Regions from separate parts of the Halalkalibacter sp. HAAS-P013 genome, predicted to be linked through region 3. Evidence: riboswitches for the same ligand, from Rfam matches in the RefSeq annotation. Region 3 holds a riboswitch; each other region holds the start of a gene.
What was found. Region 3 has a riboswitch for cyclic di-GMP ahead of AC1FXP_RS16320 (Flp family type IVb pilin). Riboswitches for the same ligand answer to the same signal wherever they lie in the genome.

Region 1 (4,787 bases), on a different contig from region 3:
ATGAGCAAGCAAATTGAGTTACTCGTTCATGCTAAAGATGATCATGTGTTAGGGAAATTAACACGAGGCCAAAGCTATATTGAAAAGTTCTGTAATCCGAGTAAGCTTGATATAGGAATAGATGTGAAGGCGCCTGAAAAGTCAATGTCACAAGTTCTCTCAGGTGTAGAATTATTTTTACCTCTTGCTGGGTTACTAGATTTAGATGCTGAAATTGCTCGATTAGAAAAAGAACTGGATAAATTAAATAAAGAAGTTGAACGTGTTGAAAAGAAATTAGGAAACCAAGGCTTTATTGCAAAAGCACCTGCAAAAGTGATTGAAGAAGAAAAAGCCAAGCAGGCTGACTATATCGCTAAACGCGAAACGGTGCAAGAAAGAATAGCTGAGTTAAAAGCATAATGAAAAAGAAAGAAAGCTCTTTGGGCTTTCTTTCTTTTAAGTTTATAATTGGTGAGATCATTATTTCTTTTAAAAAGATGATCGCATTTCATTCAATAGGCTTCTAAGGTACTATTAAGAGAAGATTTTTCGAAAGAAGGTTGGGGTCTACAGTGAAAACAGGAACAGAAGTGATTGAATGGATCCATTCGTTGCTCCCATTTGGAATAAAACCAGGATTAAAACGAATGGAGTGGATGCTTGAGCGTCTTGAACATCCTGAACAAAAAATAAAAGCAGTTCATATAGGTGGAACGAATGGCAAAGGCTCGACTGTAAGCTTTATGAGACATGTTCTCGAACAAGCTGGTTATAAAGTAGGAACTTTTACATCCCCGTACATTGAGTGTTTTGAAGAACGGATTTCGATTAACGGAAACCCTATTGAGGAGGCAGCACTAGTTGAAGCTGGAAAACAAATTCGACCGTTAGTTGAAGAATTAGCGAGTACCGAACTTGGAAGCCCTACTGAATTTGAAGTCATCACAACGATTGCTTTCTATTACTTTGCTACGATTGCTAAGCCAGACATTGTTTTACTTGAAGTCGGTTTAGGCGGTAGGTATGATTCAACCAATGTTATTACTCCATTAGTGTCAGTCATTACATCAATCGGGTTTGACCATATGCACATATTAGGGGAAACGCTTCCTGAAATCACATCTGAAAAAGCAGGGATTATAAAACCAAGTGTTCCGATCGTATCAGGTGTCTCGCAAAAAAAGGCTCAGGAGATTATAGGGGATGTTTCGCGCAATGTTGGGGCTCCTTATACGCAACTTGGAATTGATTTTAACGAAACCTTAATTCGAATTGAAGGAAGATTTCAAGTTTTCTCTTATGAAAGAATGAATAACCAAATAAATGATGTAACCATTCAAATGTCTGGGCCACATCAGAGAGAAAATGCGGCCGTAGCGATAAGAGCTTTGGAAATATTGGTGGAGAATTATAATTTTGGTATTCCTATGTCTTCGATTTGCAAAGGATTACGTGCAACAACTTGGATAGGGCGTTTTGAACAAGTAAGCGAAGATCCACTTATCGTGATTGATGGTGCGCATAATAAAGAAGGGATGGAATCGCTAGAAAAAACGCTCACGCTTCATTACCCAGAACAAACATATCGTTTTTTACTTGCGGCAACGAAAGAAAAAGATATGGGTATTTTATTAAAGCCGTTTGAACGAATGAATGCCTCGTTTACATTTACTAGCTTTGATTTCTTCCGAGCAGCTACTAGTAAGGCATTATACGAACAAGCATCTGTAATAAATAAACGTTTTGAAGATGATTGGCAGAAAGCTTTAGAAGAGGAAGTACAGGCATTAAAAAAGAATGAAATGCTTATTGTTGCAGGTTCTCTATACTTTATTTCTTCTGTAAGGGGTAAGTGGTTGAAGGAGTAGAGTGAAAAGGGGAAAGGAGCTCACTAGGTAAAACTAGTGAGTTCTTTTTTTGATAAGGGCAAATAGGTAAAAAGAAGGAGAGGAGATTTAAAATTGCTGAAATTTTTGGAAAAGTGTGACGAAAGTCCAGTTTAAATATTGACAAAATTGTTGAAAGTACTGGAATGTTGCCGTTTAGTAGGATAATAGTATTGACATTAAGACACTATGAAATTAAACTAAGTTTAACAATATTACATATTTGGAACGCGATGAAATATGACTTGTATGTGGGCACCTAAGTCGTATAGAGCAACTGGTGCAACCGACCTTGATTTTGCTAATTAGTAGTAAATGAGGTCTTTTTTTATGCCAAATATGCTGTTATTGGATAAAGGTGGATATTTTTGTGGTCGAAAAAGCACGGTGGGCCCGCCTGCTTTTGACATATATTTATAAGGTGAAAAAGGGGAGTAAATAGAATGAGAAAGCTTATTCAAAAACGTCTTAAAAATCAAAAAGGTTTAACACTTATTGAGTTATTGGTTGTTATTGTTATTTTAGGTATTATTGCTGCGATTGTTATTCCGATGGTGATGTCGGGTACCGATGAAGCAGATCTTAATACTGATGTAAGGAATGTCCAATTACTTCAAGATGCAGTTAATAGATATCTAATTGATCCTAATAATGATTTACCAACGGCAGCAGCAGATAGGGAAGCTTTAATTACTAATGAGTCACCTTTAGTTCCAGAGTATTTATCTGATATCCCTAGTTGGCATGTTATTACTAATGTTACATTAACTAATAGTGGTACTATAACATATAGTACTCCTTGATCAAGAGTATAGAAAGTTATATTTGATAGCTGTCGTCCTATTTACGACAGCTATTTTAAAAAAGGGGGAAAGTTTAATTTGTTTATTATGGATTTTTACGTTTTTTGTATAGGACTACTACTCGGCAGCTTCTTCAACGTCGTTGCCATTCGTCTATTAAAAAAAGAATCGATTGCTTTCCCTCCTTCTCATTGTCCACATTGTAAACATAAGCTATCAGCTTTTGATCTAATACCAGTTTTCAGCTATCTCTTTTTAAAAGGGAAATGTCGTTATTGTAAAGTGAAGATCTCTCCTTTATATCCATTTGGAGAGCTGTTGACAGCTACATCTGTCTTTGTTGTCTATACGTTTGTTGGGTTTGAATGGGAGTTGATCCCTGCTCTTATCCTTACCGTTTTATTAGTTATTTCCGTATTAACGGATATTCGGGAACAACTGATCCTTAATGTGGTGACTATACCAATGTTTGTTGTTTTACTCATTAGTCGTTTATTTATTGGAAGTGAGCCATTTTGGTATTATCTAGCTGGTGGGGTTGTTGGTTTTGTATTGTTACTAGTAATCGCAATTGCCAGTCGTGGCGGCATGGGTGGTGGCGATATAAAGCTTTATGCAGCTATTGGGGTTGCACTTGGTCCTTGGCTGACGGTCATGAGTCTTGTGCTTGCTTCATTTGCTGGTGCTGTTGTTGGTGGAATTTTGTTGCTGACAGGAGTAGTGAAACGGAAACAACCGATTGCCTTTGGACCTTTTATCTTTATTGGAACGATAGCTGCCTATTTATTTGGATTTGATATTTGGAATTGGTATACAAGCTTTTGGTAGGGAGGTAGTAGGATGGGAGATGAGAAAGGTGTAACGTTAATTGAACTGCTTGTGGCGATTGTTATAGCTGGAATCATCCTCGTTCCTCTACTAACGATTATGACAGGTACGTTTTCTCGTACTGTCAGTCAAGACCAAGATACACGAAATGCCTATATTGCTCAGACTGTAATCGAACAGGCCAGGTTAAATGACTCAGACGGTGGGTTTCATCATGAAGGCGTGTATTGTTGGAATAGTGAAGGTAAATCTGCAGCTTGCTCAGATGCTGATTATAGCTTACCTAATATTTATAAAGAAAACTTGAATAGTTCACGAGACTATACAATTGAGGTAACGGTCCTTCCATATTCGGCTAATCTCAGCTTTAACGAAGTTTCAGTAAAGGTATCCAATTTTTCTCTTATCTCTTCTGGGCCTGAAAGTGGTATGTTTACGAAGTTGAATGAGGTTGAACTAATAACGGTGGTGAAGAAAGATGCTTTTTAACAACGAGCGCGGTGTAACGTTAATTGAGCTTCTTGTCACTATTGTCATTATGGTTGCTGTCACAACCCCAATTGTCATGATGGTTTCATTAGCTATGAATACAGAAAGAGAAGTTTCAGTGCAAAATGATCTACAACGAGAAGCGCGTTTTATTATGGAAAGGATCACAGAAAAAATGCGTGATAAAAATGTTGTTTGGACAAAAGTTCAGTCAGCAAATAAATGGGAATTGGTTTGTATTTCTGAAAATGATGTAGAGGAAAATAGGTGCTCTGATGTTTATTTAACGTATGAAGAAATAGACGGTAAGGGTACGATGAGACTTGGTGAAAATGGCAACATTCTTTCTGAAGATATCAGTAAGTTTGAGATCATGGAAGGTGACAGCGACAGACCTAATTTGGTTGAGGTCATTCTCGCAATTGAAAAGTCAGGAAGAAGTATCGAACTTACTAGTACTATTTTTTATAATCGGTTTAATTGAAAAGGATGAAAAAAATGAATAAGCATATTCAATCTGAACAAGGGGCTGCTTTAATCCTCATTCTTTTTGTGATTGTCTTTATATCGATTGTTGGTCTGTCCATGTTAACTCAAACTACATACAGCCAAAAAACAATTGCTCAAAATGCGTCAGTCGAAAAGGAATTTTATCTTCTTGAAGGTGCGATAGATTTGTTTCTTGATGATATAGAAACTGCGGAAAAAAAACCTATTTATATTTTTGAAGAGTTTCAAACAGAGGATGTATTTCAAGAATACGAAATTGCCTCTGAAACGATCGTTATTAGAGTGTTAG
Region 2 (4,787 bases), on a different contig from region 3:
GGATTTTAGAAGAAACGATACCATCCTATGCAGGAGCCCAACATGATGTGAAAGCGGTCATATACGTACACTTGAATAAAAGACATTATAGAAAAACAATGATATAATTTGTACGTTAATTTTATAGTGCTTAATTTGAGGAACTAGGTGATTTTATGGATTTTACGATTAATTATTTATCCTTCTTTGTCGTTCAAGTCGACGGACAAGGAGAGCAAGCAGATAAGCGCTTTAAGCATTATCAAACATTAGATGAAGTGATGTACATAGATAGTGCGTTAAAAGAATTTCTTGATGGCGAATTAATGAAAGTCGCGAAAAGAAAAGTAGACCGGAACCCAAAGTCAGATTCAGTCCCAACGAAAATCGGTCGGTTTATTGTGGAACCAGGATATGATCTAGAAACAAACCCTAATTATAATATGTTTCATCGAATTCGTTCAGCTGCTTCAATAGATGATTTTAAAAATAGCAGTGAAGAGTTGGTTCAAGCTTATATGGATACAAGTGCGATAAGGGGAGGAGCACTACTTGTTCTTCGAGCTAAATTTAATAAATACTTTGATGAACCATTTGTCTTTGTTTTAAAATGTGATTTTGAACAAAAAGTAGCAACCATTACAGATGAAAAAACGATGATTCGTAACGTTGAACGAGCGATCACAACAAAAAACATGAAATCAATCCAATACCCCTACATGCCGGAAGAGGGTATGCTTGAAGAATGGGAGCTGAAAATCCACCAATCTTCTCATGCACGCTACTTCGAAGATTTCTTGAAATTCGTTGAGTATCACCAATCAATGCCAGAAATTATGAGAGAACAGGTCATACAATTCGCCCAACAGCACATCGCTGAAACGTATCAAGAAGAAAGTGAAGAACGGGTGAAGGAAGAGGAATACATTGAAGCATGGGCAAACACACCAAAGCGTGAATTACAGGAGAAATGGACGACAGAGCAGGTGGTAGAAGCCTCTGCCCACCTTGTCGAGCAAGCCCCGGAAATTAGTCTTAGCTTTAAATTAGATGAGGTTCAAGTGAAGGGGCTATTATCTGACTTTGGTGAAAACATTCACATTGCGAAGGTGAATGGGAAGTATGTGTTGTTAGTGGAAGGGTTCAGCCTAAATTTTGAGAAGGGGCATTCGCCAGTGGAGTTTTTGAAGCCTGAGAGCTTGGAGGACGTGTTGAGGAAGATTGGGAAGTAGGGAGAAATAGCGCTTAAAATAAAGGTTTTTGAGCCCAATTGTGACCCCAATTATGACCGCTGTTTGATCAAAAAAATCAATTGAAAAGGTTTCCTATATTACAAGGCACTCAATATGTGAGTGTAAATCCTCCGCTTTGAAGAATTAGAGAAAGTTGTTGATCCTTTAACGGTTGTTAAAGAAAAACTAAATGAATTAAAAAATGAACTTGCAGATAATTTGTTAAAGAAGTTAAGGGAAGTTCACTGGATGAAATTTGAGGATATAGTTGTTGAGTTGCTAACAGAAATGGGATATGGGGATGGAAAAGTTACACAAAGATCAAACGACGAAGGGCTAGATGGTGTTATCAAAGAAGATAAACTAGGTCTTGATAATATCTATGTTCAAGCTAAACGTTATGCTGCAAGAAAGGGTGTGTTTATTACAACCTCTTACTTTACAGAAAATTCCAGACAATATGCTGAACGATTAGAAGCAAAGAAAATTATATTAATAGATGGAACAGAATTGGCAAAATTAATGATTGATCATAATGTTGGGGTAGATATTAGTAATACATTTGTTGTGAAGTCTATTGACTATGATTATTTCAAGGATGAATAATAAGAAGTATAATTTCATGAACCATATTACTGAAAATTAGAGGTTGTAAGGATAGGGAAGTTTTTATACTAGGTACTTTTTATCGTTCCCATATGAGCTTTAAAGTGGAGAATCGAACCATATACACATGTTTTTTAGAGTTCCTTTGGAACGCGAAAATTATTTGCCGGGATTACCGGTACTTTGTTCTTTTTAGGACCTGTTCTGAATATAGGTTCAATCCGGATTATCAATGAATTTCTTAGGGACTCTAAACTTCCATCTCTGGTCTCAGCTAAAAGCTATTTCATAGGCTTTTCCGCATGCCTGATATGGCAAACTTATCGAAAGGTAAGGGCGTAAAGCTATGAGTCTAAGGTTTGTAATAACTAGGATTGCCAGGCTGCCATAAATGTTAGAATTTAATATTTTTGACAGTTGCTGTTTAATAAATAGCAGCTTTTTTTATGGTAAAACGGTTATAAATGGTCATTATTTCAAACTCTTTATTCGTTTTAGGAGGATATTACTACAATGTTGAAAGATGAAAAAAGTTATTCAAATATGGTTCTTGAATATTTAGATACAGGTCATTATATTTATCAAGATGGAAAATTAGTTTATGTAAATAAAGCCTTTTCCTCTCTTTTTGGTTATTCAAAAGAAGAAATTTTGGAAAAAGAATTTACGATATATGATTTATTTTCCTCTGAGGATATTCCTTTCATTCAAAGACAGCTCACTAAGAGAATCAATCAAGAAATAAAGAGCGTTCGATATCAGGCTTGTGGAATAAAGAAGGATGGAAGTTTTGTTGATGTCGATATGCATGGAACAACAGCAGAGCTGGATGGAGAACAAGTTATTATCGGAACAGTGATGGAGATGACCCATCAAAGAGAGTTTCTAAAGAAGTTATCAGATAGTGAGCAACGCTACAAGTCCCTTTTGTATGATAATAAAGATGCGATTTACTCTATGGATCTAAAAGGAAATTACCTTGAAATGAATCCGTCAGGTGAAAGACTTACAGGTTACACGGAAAAAGAAATGGTAGAAGGTTCTTTTCATTCTCTCATTGCACCAAAAGATCTAGAAAAAACGATCGCGTATTTCGAAAAAGCAAAGCAAGGAATGACTCAAAACTATGAGATTCAATTCTTTAACAAGAAAGGTCAGTGTCTTGACATTCATGTGACCAATTCGCCAATGTATGTCGATGGACAGATTGTTGGGGTTTACGGCAATGCTAAAGATATTACCAAGCAGAAGCAGACAGAACAACAACTGCGTGAAAAACACGATGAATTAGAGTTAATCTTTCAAAATACATCGGATGCCATCTTTATGATTGCCCACGATGGCAGCATCATAAAAGCGAATAGTCAATTTGTCAAAATGTTTGGTTGGACAGAAGATGAGCTCAGGCAATCTCCCGAGCATACGATTATACCTGAACATTTTAAAAAAGATCAACAGGCGCTGCTTCGTAAGTTCAAAGACGGAGAATCTATTTCTGATCATGAGGTTCAGCGAGTTCATAAAAATGGAAAGAACATTGATATTTTAGCTTCCTATAAGGCTGTTAAGCACCCTGAGGCTGTGGCAATTGCTATTTATAAAGATATTACGGAACAGAAAAAATTACAGAATCAGCTCATTGAAAGTGAACAACGTTATAAGTCCCTTTATGAATATAACTATGATACCGTTTACTCAATGGATTTAGAAGGTCATTTTATAGAGGCAAATCCATCCTGTGAGAAGTTAACAGGCTATACCACCCAAGAAATACAGAACATGTCTTTTCATTCCATGATTTCAGTAGAGGATTTACAAAAAACACTTCAGTACTTTGAAAAGACCAAAGAGGGATCACCGCAAAATTATGAAAGTGCAATTATTAATAAGCAGCGACAAAAAGTTTATATTAATGTAACGAATGTTCCTATTTATGTCGATGGTGAGGTTGTCGGTATTTTTGGAATTGCAAAAGACATTACAGAACAAAAGAAACAGGAAAAAGAAATTGAATATATGGCATACTATGATCAACTGACAGGACTTCCAAATCGAACATTATTTCGTGATCGACTCCATCAAGCATGGAAGCACTGTCAAAAAGAAAAGGATTTAATGGCTGTCCTATTTTTAGATTTAGATGGCTTTAAATCGGTGAATGATTCACTGGGACATCAAACTGGGGATCAATTATTAAATGAACTGTCAACTAGGCTGCATGGATTTGTTGACAGTGATCATACGGTTGCTCGACTGGGAGGGGATGAATTTACAATACTGCTTCCTGAGATAAAGGAAATAGAAGATGCTACAGATGTAGCCCAAAAAATCATTCATGCGTTAAAAGAACCGTTTGTTTTTCAAGATATTGAGTTTCATTTAACTGTTAGTATTGGACTTTCCTTTTATAATGGAGAAGATGATCTCGATGTTGAGACAATCATTAAGCAAGCAGATACCGCGATGTACCATGTTAAGGAACGGGGAAAGAATAATTATGCGGTGTTTAAACAAGAGTTGGATCAGCAATCGTTAAGAAAAGCCATCTTAGAAAATGATTTCCGCCAAGCATTAGTGAAAAAGGACTTTGTGCTAGAGTATCAGCCTATTGTAGATATTACATCAGGGGAAATGGTTTCCATGGAGGCACTCGTTCGATGGAATCATTGTAGTTTAGATCTTATTTCGCCAGCTGAATTTATTCCACTAGCAGAAGAAAAAGGTTTAATTATCCCACTCGGAGAATGGATCTTAAGGACAGCCTGCCAGCAGTGCAAGGATTGGCATGACAAGGGATTCTCCCCACTTAAAGTTTCGGTTAATGTTTCGGTCTTACAACTACAGCAAGGTCAAAAGTTTATTCATACAATTGAAAAAATTCTTGATCAAACGAAACTCGATCCACACTATTTAGATTTAGAGATAACAGAAACCGTCTTAATGCAAAATGAAGAAGCATTAATCGATATT
Region 3 (4,787 bases):
AGTGTACATCGTGCCGCATTATCAGCTGGGGCAAGAATTATCCAGCCAACGTTAATGGACTTCTTACGTTAATCAGAGAGGAGCAGAGTAGGATGAGGCTACCTTCATTACACATACAACAAACGGATGCCTTAACTGGACTCCGCTCCAATCGACCTGGACTTCACATTAGACAACAAAGTCCAGATCTACACATAACCCAAGAGCATCATGGACTGATTGAAATAAGCAAAACAGCTGCTGTGATGCATATTGATCAAACAGAAGCATTTGCTGATGCCAATCTAGTACCTGCACTAAGGCAAAATAAAGAATATTTAGCTAGTGGCAAAAGTAAAGCCGCTCAGTTTATTTCCCGAACTGTGCAGCAAGGCGATCAAATGATGCGAATTGAAAATGGAACAGGTGCTCTTGCTAGAATTTCTAAGGTGAACAGCGAACCCCCTGAGAAACAAGCGACTCTTGGATATATGCCTCTGTCCATGGACAGAGTGAAGTTTCATTTTCAACCGAGTGATGTCTCTGTACAGGCAAATTACAAGCCAGTTGGAATTCAAGTTGATCGCAAGGAAATACAGATTGACATTCCGAAATGGCAAACAGAAACGTACGTAAAGCAAAAAAATCAAATGTCTTTTCAAGTTGTTGGTGGCAATGTGAATATGGCGTTGTAGAGAAGTCGCTCTGCGAGGCCACGGAAAAGGTCAAAACCGTACCTTTTTCAGTGGCCTACGCACTGCGGCTTTTTTGTTGTTCAGGTAATTAAAAAGCGAACCAAACACATGGCTTTTAAACAAAACCGTCCTGTGGATTTGTTTCATTATTAAGGAAATAAGTAACACCTTTCCCGGGAAATCGACAAAGGAATTGGGGAATAATGGCTTAATATAAGAGCGGAAGTAAGACTGACTTTACAATTTCCCGTCTTCGACATAAACTGATAGAGAGATTAGTGCTCAATAATAATTTGGAGGTGGATGTGATGGAAAAGGAAATCTTAACTCTTTTAAAACAAATGAATGAGAAGATGGACAAGCAGTTTGAACAGATCGATGTTAGGTTTGGTAGGCTTGAAGAAAAGTTAGACAATGTAGATCAGAGATTAGATAGAGTCGAAGAACGATTAGATAGGGTAGAAACTCGTCTCAACCAACATGAACGACTTTTAGAATCTTTGATTAAAATGACTGCTCAAAACACAGAAGACATCACAGCACTCCGAACAGAAACGAATGAACGTTTTGACAAGCTAGAGCTCTCCTACTATAAAATGACTGCTGACATTAACCTCCTATTCCAAGAAACCCAAACAAACAAGCGTGATATTGCATTATTAAAAAATCAATAAGAATCCGCTCCCCACTACGCAAGCTGTTTGTGGGGAATTTTTTTGTTGAGAAACAGCTATTAATTACGTAGAAGAATGACGAATTGTGTTATGGTACAATGAAGCTAATAATAACTAGTACAGATGGAATGAGTGAGGATACGATGAAACTAGAAACGAAATATCAAGGTCAAATTGAAGTAAACGAAGAAAGAGTCATTACGTTTGAAAAAGGGATTCCCGCTTTTGAAAGCGAGACCTCTTTTGTGCTTCTTCCTTTTGAAGAAGGAACGCCTTTTTTTGTCCTGCAATCAACGAAAACAGCAGAAGTTGCCTTCATCTTGATTAGTCCGTTTGAATTTGTCCCTGGTTATCAAGTGAAGCTACCTAACTCCACTCTTGAAACACTTGAGATTGAAAGGTCAGAAGATGTAGCAACATTTGTTATGCTTACGGTAAAAGAGCCGTTTAACGATACAACAGCGAATCTTCAAGCACCAGTCATCATTAATACGAACAAACAAAAAGGGAAACAACTGCTTATGAGTGACAGTCATTATCAAACGAAGCATGCTATTTTTAAAGAGCCTGTAGCAGCGAAGGGGGAAAAGTAAATGCTTGTTCTCTCTAGAAAAATAAAAGAAGCGATTCAAATTGGTGATGACATTGAGCTGAAAATCATTGCCATTGAAGGCGATCAAGTAAAGATCGGAATAGATGCCCCGAGACATGTCGAAATACATCGTAAGGAAGTATACTTGGCGATTCAGGAAGAGAATAGTGCGGCAGCGCAGACGGTTTCAGTGGATGTGTTGAAGGGGTTTTTGAAAGGGAAATGATATGCAAGTAAGCTAGCTATCCTACACAGGAATAGCTAGCTTTTTCTATGTTAAAACACAATGGCATCTCCTCTTTGAAGTGAGTAGGTGGATATCGTGCCAGCAGGTAACTCTAACACAGAAGTTGCCTGTTTTATGGGGAAGATCATCGTCCATGGCTGGACTTTTTCTTTTAAATGGACAATTTGTTTCTTGTCATTTAAAAAAACAACATCAATGGGAAAGAACATAAAAAACATATGAATCGAATTACAAGGTGCAAGGAGGATTCCTTCGTTCACAATTGGCTTAATACGAAACATCAAGCCTTTTAACCTTTTATAGAAGGTCTCATATTTCATAATGGTAATTGGCGTTTGAATAGTTTTATTTTCAGAAATGATTTTCATAGCAAAGCACGACCTTTTTTCGAACTTAAAAAGCTGGATATATTAGATATTTATGGAATGGTAGGAATATTTTAGAGAAAAACAGGCAATATGTTAGGTTTTTGATAAGGTTATTACCAAAATAATGTAATAGATGAAGAATTTTGTCATTGTTGATCAGACTAAGCAGATGTATTATCAAATTACAAACAGCGCCGTAATTTTACATAATGTTACACAGTTGATTGTAGACAAATAATGAAAAGGGCAAACCAGTGGAAACGTTGGGACGCAAAACTATAGGGGCTTTTATCTTAGATATGCCAGCCAGTTGCCGGAAATAGTAACTTACATACTATTCTTCGGGGAGTAGTATTTTTTTATGCAGTTATACAAAAAACATTTTTAGGGGGACTCACATTATGATGAGCAAAGTTATGAAGTTTTTTAAAGAAGAAGAAGGACAAGGTATGACTGAGTATGGTTTGATTTTGGGGGTTATTGCTATTGGAGTAGTTGCGGTTTTAGGGTTCTTCCGTGATGATCTAATAGAGGTATTTGATGCTGTTAGAGGTTCATTATTTGGTGAAGATTAAATAGTTTTAAAACGACTTAACTAAATTAAAAAGCCTACTTTTAGGAGCATTTGTTCCATGAGAAGTAGGCTTTTTTTTCGAGGTGATACACAATGACATTATTTATCTTATTCCTAGCCCTAGGCATTTCCCTATTCACAGACATCAAAAATCGTAAAATCCTTAACATCGTAACCCTCCCAGCGATGCTATTAGGGTTGATCCTTAACACCATCATTTACGGCTGGGAAGGTCTTCTACTAAGTTTCCTAGGTCTACTAATTGGCTTCTGTTTACTCGTCATCCCTTACGCATTAGGAGGTATGGCAGCAGGTGATGTGAAACTTCTTATGGCAATTGGAGCGCTGCAAGGACCAGCTTTTGTCTTCGGATCTTTCTTATATACAGCTATATTTGGCGGAATCATTGCTCTCATTATATTAGTAACAAAAAAGGAATTACTAAGTTCATTAAAGCGCATTCTCTTCACCCTTCGTTTAAAAACATTGGATGGATTAAATAAAGATGAAATGCACCATGCCTTTCCATATGGTGTTGCGATCGTGTTGGGGACTGTGTGCTATTCGGGAGTGAATTTGCTGTGATTCGGTCAGAAAAGGGTCAAGCAGTTGTTGAATTAGCATTAACCCTCACGATCCTTGTTTTTTTGATATTTGGGATTATCGATTTTGGACGGATTTTCCATGCGTATTTGACACTTGAGCATGCTAGTCGGGAAGGGGCTAGAGTAGCTAGTGTTGGTGGGACAAATGCGGAAGTGGTATTACGCATTAAAGAAGCGTCGCCTTCATTACGCGCTGAAAATATAACCATTGCGCCCATTACAACAAGCCGGACACGAGGTTCGTATGTAACGATAGATCTATCATATCCTATTTCCTTTTCGATTCCTTTATTCAGAAGTGTGTTACCTGACCCTCTTACAGTTAGATCCAAAACGGTGATGAGGGTGGAATGAGGATGAAGAGGTTTCTTAAGCAGGAAGAGGGAGCGGTCATTGTTTTAGTTGCATTATGTATGACGATGTTTATAGGCTTTATGGCATTAGTTATTGATATGGGGTCTCTTTATCTTGAAAAAAGTAGACTTCAAAAGATTGCAGATGCTGCCGTGCTAGCTGCGGCTCAAGAACTCCCCGAAAATCGTGATAAATCAATGGAGATAGCTCGACAAACAATTCTGATGAATAATGGAGAGCCAGCCCATTTTCAAACGAGCATTAATCAAAGTAACTCCTTAGTTGAAGTAATCGGAAGCCAAAAAGGAACGTTGTTTTTTGCTAAAGCACTTGGAATCAAAGAGCCATTGATTCAAGCGAGTGCGGCTGTCCAGCTTCAGCCACTTTCGTCGGGGAAAGGTGCCATTCCATTAGGCGTTCAACCTTCTATGGATTTGTCCTTCGGTGCAGTTCAAACGTTAAAAGTAAGCGATTCTGCAAGCGGAAACTTTGGAGCAATCGCGCTGACAGGGACTGGTGCTAGAAACTACGAAACCGACCTAAGAAATGGGTATGAGTTTGAACTAAAAGTAGGAACAGTTCTCGGTACGCAAACGGGGAATTTAGCTGGTCCAACAAGGGATGCGGTCACGCCACGAATTGCAGCTTGCCCGAATGCAACGTATTTGGATTACCCGCCAGGCTGTCAAAGAGTTGTCT

Region 1: another riboswitch for cyclic di-GMP. It lies ahead of AC1FXP_RS09420 (type II secretion system protein); the one in region 3 lies ahead of AC1FXP_RS16320 (Flp family type IVb pilin).
Region 2: another riboswitch for cyclic di-GMP. It lies ahead of AC1FXP_RS00275 (PAS domain S-box protein); the one in region 3 lies ahead of AC1FXP_RS16320 (Flp family type IVb pilin).

What each region holds. Positions count from the first base shown of each region.
Region 1 is NZ_JBWQTU010000005.1:229,159-233,945, forward strand. Features, by position in the region: gene AC1FXP_RS09410 (valine--tRNA ligase) at 1-402, shown strand, start outside; gene AC1FXP_RS09415 (bifunctional folylpolyglutamate synthase/dihydrofolate synthase) at 555-1,850, shown strand; cyclic di-GMP riboswitch class II at 2,086-2,169, shown strand; gene AC1FXP_RS09420 (type II secretion system protein) at 2,312-2,671, shown strand; gene AC1FXP_RS09425 (prepilin peptidase) at 2,759-3,499, shown strand; gene AC1FXP_RS09430 (prepilin-type N-terminal cleavage/methylation domain-containing protein) at 3,512-3,988, shown strand; gene AC1FXP_RS09435 (PilW family protein) at 3,978-4,472, shown strand; gene AC1FXP_RS09440 (hypothetical protein) at 4,487-4,787, shown strand, end outside.
Region 2 is NZ_JBWQTU010000001.1:45,623-50,409, forward strand. Features, by position in the region: gene AC1FXP_RS00265 (DUF3900 domain-containing protein) at 156-1,211, shown strand; gene AC1FXP_RS00270 (restriction endonuclease) at 1,431-1,817, shown strand; cyclic di-GMP riboswitch class I at 2,121-2,207, shown strand; gene AC1FXP_RS00275 (PAS domain S-box protein) at 2,331-4,787, shown strand, end outside.
Region 3 is NZ_JBWQTU010000012.1:100,044-104,830, reverse strand. Features, by position in the region: gene flgL (flagellar hook-associated protein FlgL) at 1-72, shown strand, start outside; gene AC1FXP_RS16345 (DUF6470 family protein) at 93-674, shown strand; gene AC1FXP_RS16340 (hypothetical protein) at 983-1,348, shown strand; gene fliW (flagellar assembly protein FliW) at 1,492-1,941, shown strand; gene csrA (carbon storage regulator CsrA) at 1,942-2,166, shown strand; gene AC1FXP_RS16325 (DUF192 domain-containing protein) at 2,217-2,555, opposite strand; cyclic di-GMP riboswitch class I at 2,791-2,873, shown strand; gene AC1FXP_RS16320 (Flp family type IVb pilin) at 2,957-3,130, shown strand; gene AC1FXP_RS16315 (A24 family peptidase) at 3,223-3,714, shown strand; gene AC1FXP_RS16310 (TadE/TadG family type IV pilus assembly protein) at 3,711-4,088, shown strand; gene AC1FXP_RS16305 (pilus assembly protein TadG-related protein) at 4,091-4,787, shown strand, end outside.